Regions from separate parts of the Maridesulfovibrio bastinii DSM 16055 genome, predicted to be linked through region 2. Evidence: predicted binding sites of a transcription regulator. Region 2 holds the regulator's gene; the other holds the start of a gene.
What was found. The regulator sigma-54, encoded in region 2, starts transcription at its own class of promoters, with help from an activator protein. The targets are predictions, from matches to a motif close to CTGGCACGGNNNNTGCTT.

Region 1: a site for sigma-54 is predicted at 2,429-2,446, ahead of G496_RS0103195 (flagellar hook protein FlgE). Genes of this name have one in related genera too.

What each region holds. Positions count from the first base shown of each region.
Region 1 is NZ_AUCX01000007.1:233,567-237,997, reverse strand. It holds gene hslU (ATP-dependent protease ATPase subunit HslU) at 1-1,341, shown strand, start outside; gene G496_RS18700 (tetratricopeptide repeat protein) at 1,588-2,364, shown strand; gene G496_RS0103195 (flagellar hook protein FlgE) at 2,547-4,148, shown strand; gene G496_RS0103190 (ferritin-like domain-containing protein) at 4,203-4,431, opposite strand, start outside.
Region 2 is NZ_AUCX01000026.1:5,306-9,736, forward strand. It holds gene rapZ (RNase adapter RapZ) at 1-760, opposite strand, end outside; gene G496_RS0112910 (PTS sugar transporter subunit IIA) at 775-1,224, opposite strand; gene hpf (ribosome hibernation-promoting factor, HPF/YfiA family) at 1,229-1,771, opposite strand; gene rpoN (RNA polymerase factor sigma-54) at 1,820-3,235, opposite strand; gene lptB (LPS export ABC transporter ATP-binding protein) at 3,778-4,431, opposite strand, start outside.

The sequences.
Region 1 (4,431 bases), on a different contig from region 2:
GACAGATACATAATCGGTCAGGACGAAGCCAAAAGAATGGTAGCTATAGCAATGCGCAACCGCTGGCGCAGACAGCAGCTCACTCCTGAGTTGCGGGATGAAATAGCTCCTAAAAATATTATCATGATGGGACCTACCGGCGTTGGTAAAACTGAAATTGCCCGCAGGCTGGCTAAACTGGCAGGATGTCCTTTCTTCAAAGTTGAAGCCACTAAATTTACAGAAGTGGGTTATGTTGGACGTGATGTAGAATCAATGATCCGCGACCTTATGGAAATAGGCATAAACCTTGTCCGGGGAGAGGAAACTGAAAAAGTTCGCGTGCGTGCTGAAAAGCATGCCGAAGACCACCTTCTGGATCTGCTGCTCCCCAACAGTAGAAAAGAAAGCAGTAACGGAATGGGATTTTTCTCCAATAAATCGGATGAAAACAAGCCCGAAACAATTTCCGAATCAGACAGTTCTACCCGTGAAAAATTCCGCAAAATGTGGCGTGAAGGCAAGCTGGATGAACGCGAAGTCGAGCTGGACGTAACTGTTCAGGGTGGACCTCAGGTGGAAATGATGGCCATGCCCGGAATGGAAGATATGGGATTGCAGGTTTCCGATATGCTTGGAAGGATGTTCCCCAATAAAAAGAAAACCCGCAAAGTAAAAGTCCGTGAAGCTTACGAGCTGCTTATTCAGGAAGAGTCAGAAAAACTGATCGACATGGATAAAGTAACTGAAATAGCTAAAGAACGGGTTGAACAGACCGGCATCATATTCCTTGATGAGGTTGATAAAATTGCTGAAAGGCATGAAGGCGGCGGTGGTACTGACGTATCAAGAGAAGGAGTACAGCGCGACCTCCTGCCTATTGTTGAGGGCTGTGTGGTCAACACTAAATACGGAATGATTAAAACAGATCATATCCTGTTTATATCTGCAGGTGCATTTCATTATTCCAAGCCTTCAGACCTTATCCCTGAACTTCAGGGACGCTTTCCACTGAGAGTTGAGTTGAACGCTCTTGGTAAAAATGAATTCTACAGAATCCTCACTGAACCCCGCAATGCTCTGACTGTCCAGTATAAAGCCCTGATGGAAACAGAAGGAATAGAACTGGACTACAGTAAGGAAGCTCTCGAAGAAATCTCCTCTACAGCTCAAAAAATAAACGAGCAGACCGAGAACATCGGAGCAAGAAGACTTTACACTATAATGGAAAGAATACTCTCAGAGCTCTCTTTCGAAGCTCCGGATACTCCTAACGGCCGAGTTCTTATAGACCGCAACTATGTTCAGGACAGCCTTAAGGATGTTGTAGAAGACAGAGATCTGTCCAGATACATACTGTAACCTTTTTTATATCAATTATTAAGCGGGATTAAGCCTTTTAAGCAGGCTTAGTCCCGCTTTTTTAATCGACAAAATATACTAAATCAGACTAAATTGAAATTAATGGGAAACAGTAGTGCGAATATGATTTTTATCTTTTCAAATTGTCGCTTCCCTTCTTTTATGCTAATATGACCATCTAATTAGATGCCTCGGGGAACCCTGAATATAAGAAAAAGAATACTTAAAAATCAAAGTGATATATTAATGATTCATAAGAATGACCACATGGAAAATAATGAAGCTGCGCCTATTATAAGAGGTGCTTTTTCCACGCGTGTTGTTTCTTACATCGGTACTGGAACCACCAAAAAAAAAGCCATCCAGACTTTTCTTTACTATGGAGAAGAGAATGAGGATGGAGACATCTCACTGCGCCCTCTGAATGCCCAGAAAGTCCCTCAGGGAGATGAACAGATTGTCAGCAAAGACGAACTGCTCGACTCCTTTTCACCGGAACTGGAGCTCTATACAAACGAAGTTTTCCCCGCCATGAAGAAGCTGGGAAAAATCCTTGCTAAGGCTGACCGTCAGAGGCAGCTCGGGAATACATTCACAGCGGAAATGGAGTACGACAGAGCTCTTGATATTGATGAATGTAACATCCGCGCTAATTTTGGAATAGGCCTGTGCTACCTTAAAAGGCAGGATTACGATAAGGCGCAGGATATATTTAAAAGAATAGTCGGCCTCAATGCTGCTTTCCAGAAAAAGCACAAGCACCTTTTCAACGAATTCGGAATAAGTCTCAGAAAATCAGGTATGTACAGCGAAGCTGTGGAATATTACGAACGCGCGCTGGAATTTACAGATTCCGATGAAAACCTGTATTTCAACCTTGCAAGAGCACATGCGGAAAACGGAAACTACAAGAACGCCTTAACGTTTGTCCGCAAAAGTCTCATTCTTGATCCTGACCACGAATCTTCACTCAAGTTGGAAAAATTCCTCAACTACAAAATAAAATCTTCAAAAAAGTCTTAATTTCCCATTTATTACCACGAAATAAGCTCTCCGTTTATTTATTTTAACTCTTGTTTAGATTTCATCGGCATGCCCTTTGCTTATCTTAGTATATCTTAACAGAACCGGATTTTTTTTCCGGGTTACGGCATACAGCCCGTTCATGAGTCAGATGACCGGGATTAATAACAAGGAGTTCAAGGATGGCTTTCGGATCTATGTACGTCGGGGCCTCCGGTATTACGGCCCACAGCAATCGAATGCAGCAGATCAGCAGTAATATTGCAAACATAAATACTGTTGCCTATAAATCTGGATATGCTTTTTTCGAAACCTTAAGCAGCAAAGCCGCGCCGGGTACTACTGCCGGAGTTGTTGCCGGCGGTGACAATCACGGATCGGCCCAGATAGGTAACGGTGTCAGACTTGCCAATACTAGAACTGATTTTGCTGAAGGTTCTTTTGATCCGTCCACGGAAAGTACAGATATAGCCATCGGTGGAAAGGGTTTTTTCGGAGTAAGAAACGCTGATACCGGTGAGCGTGTCTACACCCGTGACGGACACTTCCGTTTCGATAAAAACGGTATCTTAAAAGATAACCACGGCAACGCTCTTCAGGGATATCCCATAGACGAGCACGGGGTTATCTCGGCATCATCAACAGATATTGCTTTGCCCATCAAGCAGGAACTAGATGCTAACGGCAATATGATTGATGTAATTAAGTCCGATCCCAAGGCAACAACTGAAGTCTCAATGATTTCAAATCTTGATTCAGCTGACATTGATCAGACCACAGACAGCTCTAATCCGTTTTTCGCTTTAATGAAAAACTGGGACGGAACATCACAGCCTCCTCTTGATGCGGAAAAATATTCCTACAATTCTTCAATCAAAGTATGGGATAAAAACGGTAATGCCCAGGATCTGATAATATATTTTGATAAAGTAACACCTTCAGACGGTGATACTTCCGACCGCAAATACTGGGAATTTGTCGTGGGAGTCGATCCTTCAAGCGATGCAGCCGCACAGACAGCAGGCACATCCTCAGCCGGTCTTCTTATGACCGGAACCCTGACTTTTTCAGGTGACGGAGATTTGCAGAGCATGAGTGCCTATACCCTTTCGAGTAATTCTTCAGGAGATGCTAAAGATCTCTCCAATTGGGAGCTGGCTGATATAAATGAGGATGGAATGCCTCAATTTTCAGCTGTATTTGCTGATCCTGACGGCGGAACTCCCAGCGAACAGGACATCGCTCTTAATCTGGGTATAAAGGCCGGTGACGGACAATGGAATTTATCAGGGACCACCGCGGCTGATGTCGGGAGCAATGCTTCCAACCTTGCCCGCATGGCCGATGGCAAAATTCAGGGATTAAGCACAACGGACTACTGGGGATCATCAACAACCATAAACAGGTCTCAAGACGGTTTTGGTGAAGGGTATCTTCAAAACATTGAAGTTGATAAAGACGGAGTGCTGAGAGGACTTTTCTCAAACGGTCTTTCAGTGGATTACTATAAAATCAACCTTTATAATTTTACCAATGAATATGGGCTGCGACGAGAAGGTTCAAATTACTTTTCCGAAACAAATGAATCCGGTGCAGCCATTGAAGGAGTCCCTCAGGAAGACGGAATGGGATCAACCGTTACCAACAATCTGGAAACTTCAAACGTTGATCTTGCCTCAGAATTTGCAAATATGATTCTGACCCAGAGAGGATTTCAGGCAAACTCAAAAGTTATTACCACCTCGGATGCGGTCATCAACAATCTGCTCGGAGTTAAAAAGTAAAAAAGGCCGGGATTTCATTCCCGGCCTTTCTCATGATCTATAACTGAATAAAAATTAATCTTTTAATTTTTCAGCAAGCATACGGAGATGTCCGCGCTCTTCTTCAATACAGGCTTCAACGATTCTGCGATCATCATCAGGGACCATTGTCTTAAGTTCGCTGAAAAGAAGAATGGTGTCTTTTTCAAAACGCATTGCAGTTCTCACAGCATCATCAAAACTGAAATCACCTGAATTAAAAGCTTCGGTATAATCAAAATTGAAAACATCATGGGAATCAATG
Region 2 (4,431 bases):
GGGTGAGTCTATACCGCCCTTCTTCTTCATAAAGTGGCAATATATACTTAAGAAAGTTAAGGTATTTATCAATAAAGACAGACCCCGGTTCTTTACCAAGAACATAATTCAAAATTGATTTATCCTTACCGGACAAAGGGCGTAATTCAGGCTCAAAATAAGGATTGGGCAGAAAACGTAAATCCATGACCATATCCGCTTCGGTAGGCACATCATATTTAAAACCGAAGGACATGACATGCACTCTCAACCCTGAGCCTTTTTCTGTTAAAAAGACCCATTTTTCCTGAATTTTTCTACGTAGATCGTGTATGGAAAAATGGGTGGTATCAATTATGAGATCAGCTTCATTGCGTAATGGATTTAAAATAATTTTTTCTTCCTCAAGAGCCTGTTCAAGACCTATGGCTTTAGACTCAAGAGGGTGAGGTCTTCTGGTTGTCGCAAATCTTCTGACCAGCTCAGGAAGCCTCGATTCGAGAAATATTAAAGCTGGATTAATACCCTTCTCAACAAGTTCGTTTCTGGTCTGTGACCACTCTTCGACAAAATTTTTCTGCCTGAGATCCATACCAAGGACTAATCCACGATATGTTATGTCATTGCCTTTAAACAACTTGACCAGACGAGGCAGCATACTTGCCGGAAGCCCGTCAACACAGAAAAATCTCAAATCCTCAAAAACTTTGAGGGCTGTTGATTTACCTGCTCCGGACATACCACTTACAACAATGACCGGAAAAGAATCCGCGCTATCCACCTCTGCCTCCGCAATCAAACGCTTTGAAGAACCTTCCAAAGATCATCTTTACTTTCAGTCTGCATAAAAGCTTTCCTGAAAGCATCATCCTTAACCAGTCTGGAAATCTGAGCCAGAGTTCTTAAATGAGAACCGGCACCCTGCTCAGGAGCCAGAACCAAAAAGAAGATATGACATGGTTCGTGGTCAAGTGAATCAAAATCAATACCCTTCTCACTTCGACCAACAACAACATACATATCTTCGATGGAGTCAAATTTACCATGGGGGATGGCAATGCCATCCCCTATGCCTGTTGTACCTAATTTTTCACGGTCAATAAGGACCTTGTAAGCTTCGTCAGGGTTCATATCAAGACCTGAATCTATCAGGACCGAAACCATTTCCTTTAGAACACCTTCCTTGCTATCACTTTCAAGTTCATGAATAACAAGATCCTTTGCCAAAAAAGCACCTATTTTCATTATACTAATATCCTGGGTCTATTAAACCGAAATCGCCATTATCACGACGATAGATTACGTTTATTCCCTCGCTGTCAGCATTGCGGAAAACGAGAAAATCATAGTCTAATGAATCCAGCTGTAAGGCGGCCTCTTCGACCGTCATTGGCTTGGGTTCAAACTGATCCGACTCGACTATACGCGGAGGTCTGTGTTCCTTATCTTCAAGGTCAAAACTGATCACATCCATCCGAGCCGATGTAACTTCACTACGCCGGTAGCTGCGCATCTTTTCACGCATCCGCCTCAACTGGGCTTCAAGCTTATCAAGGACCATATCAATAGTAGAATACATATCTTCAGACTCTTCAAATGCAGAGATGTGAATATTGTCTGAATAAAGTACAACTTCCGATATATGCCTGAATCTATCCACGGAAAGATTCACCTGCAACTCAGTATTATCTGGATTGGTAACAAACTTCTCAAGCTTGCTAAAACGGGTATTTGCATATTCCTTCAGATGTTCAGACGGATCGAAGTTCTTAAAAGTGAATGCTACGTTCATAAGGATCCTCCTTAAGTTAGGGTGAATATGCTATTCCAGTATAACTGGCTAAAAGACCTTCTTGCGCTTGGAAGAAGATTCTATACCCAGCGCGGTTCTGTATTTGGCTACCGTCCTCCTTGCAATATTAATTTCAAGCTTCTCTTTCAGATATTCAGCAATTTTTTCATCACTATAAGGCTTTTTGGGATCTTCTTCAGAAATAAGCTTCTTTATCATGGCCTTTACTGATTCTGAACCTACCTGTGAACCGTCATCCAATTCCAACGCACTGTTAAAAAAGAACTTAAGTTCAAAGACACCATGAGGGGTCGCAACATATTTATTTGTTGTTATCCTGCTCACAGTAGATTCATGCATATCAATATCTTCAGCCACTTCCTTCAGAATTAAGGGTTTGAGCTTAGTTACACCATTTCTAAAGAATTCATCCTGAAACCTTACTATTGATTCAAGAACTTTAAATAAAGTCCTCTGCCGTTGGTAAAGACTCTTCATGAGCCATTGGGCAGACCGCATCTTATCCTGAAAATATTCTTTATCGGCTCCCTTTGCAGCTTCTGTTGTTTCCACATAAAAGGAATTCATCTGCAATTTCGGCAGCCCGTCATCGTTTAGTACAATAACAAATTCTCCATCATACTCATAAACATAAGCATCAGGACTGATATAGAAAGGGTCACCCCCGGAAAAACTTGCACCGGGAAGCGGGTCCAGAGTCTGAAGCAAATCCAGATAGCTTTTCAAATCTTCCATGCTCAATTTAAATTTTCTGGCCAGAGGCTTATAACGCCTTCTTTCCAGATCTTCTAAATGATCACGAACCAGAGAAACTAAAATAGGATCGTTGTCCAACTTTAAAACTTCGAGCTGTACGGTCAAGCATTCTTTTGGTGTTCTTGCTGCAACACCAACAGGATCAAACCTTTGAATTCTATGAAGAACTGATTCAACCTCATCGACTGAAGCAGAACAGATCTCACTTATTTCTTCAACCCCTATGCAAAGATAACCGACCTCACTCAAGTTACCTATTATGGCTTCTGCTATTTCACATTCTTTCTCAGTAAAATCGGAAAGAGTCATCTGCCAGCCAAGATGGCCATCAAGCGTTGTCGACTTGGTAAGACGGGCATCATAAGATAGACCGTCTTCATAAGCTTCAGACTCTCTAACTATTGATTGCTTGGAAGAGCTGGAAAATTCTCCCAGATAATTCTCCCAGTCAGCATTCTTCATCAGCTCTTCAGTCTCTCCACTTGCGGAAGACTGATCCTTGTCACGAGCTTCAGAAACCTCCTTCTCTTCATATTCTTCAAGAAGGGGATTTTCCATGAGCTCCTGCTGAACTGTATCCACAAGCTCAAGACGGGAAAGCTGTAAAAGCTTGATCGCCTGTTGCAATTGTGGAGTCATCACAAGTTGCTGAGTAAGCTTAAGCTGTTGTCTTAATTCCAATCCCATATTTTACCATTACCAATAAAGTCTTAACACATTATTTTTATTAACTAAAAAAGCATTAAACAAAGAAAAAAGAAAAAAAATACATTTTTAAAGAATAATATAAAATACTACTTGATTTTAGAATGACATACTTAATTAAATCTTGCAACAAAGAGTATGAATATTACTGTAATATATAGTTTTTTATAAAAACAATTTTACACATGAAAAAAGTGTACCAATGTTCTGAACGCCTGTAAATCTACAAACTATAAATTACTTTAAAAACAATTTTGAAGATACGCTAGCACCACTCGATATAACCACCTAAAAAAATTATTTTTTTAGATAAGCACCATAAGTATAATATTGAATATTTAAAATAATTAAAATTCGAAATAGCTATCCAAATCCATTAGTTAGAAACAAAATTATTATCTAAAATTAGGAACGATCATTTTTTCCCAAAATCCATAAAAAAAAGACAGAATTTACACTATGTGCAAAAATCCTGTCTCAATTTAAACCTATAAAAGCTTTTTATCAGCACTAAAAAAACATCGCTACAACCGAAAACTATCTCCCAGATACAAACGTCGAGCCTTAGTATTCTTTACTATATTTTCAGGAGCTCCACTCAAAATAACCCGCCCTTCATAAACAAGATAGGCTCTATCGCATATTGTCAGTGTTTCTCTAACATTGTGATCTGAAATCAAAATCCCGATTCCCATCTCTTTCAAAGTGGAAATAATATCCTGAATCTCGATAACAGCAATAGGATCAATACCGGCAAAAGGTTCATCAAGCAGAATAAACTTGGGATTGTTAATTAGAGCCCGGGCAATTTCCAGTCTGCGCCTTTCACCACCGGACAGGTACATCGCTTTTTGATCTGCCAGACGCAAAATACCAAGCTGATCCAAAAGTTCATCCGCTCGCTTTGAAACGTTTTTAGATGATATTTTGGTATGTTCGATTATTATTTCAAGATTTTTACGTACTGATAATTTTTTAAAAATAGAACTTTCCTGCGGAAGATAACTCAATCCATGCCGCGCCCTTTCATGAAGAGGCCAAGTGGTTATTCTATGTTTATTAAGATAAACATCACCCTCAGTAGGCTTTACCACGCCAACAAGCATGTAAAAAGTTGTTGTTTTACCTGCGCCGTTAGGGCCGAGTAATCCCACAACTTCCCCTTCATCAAGTTTAAG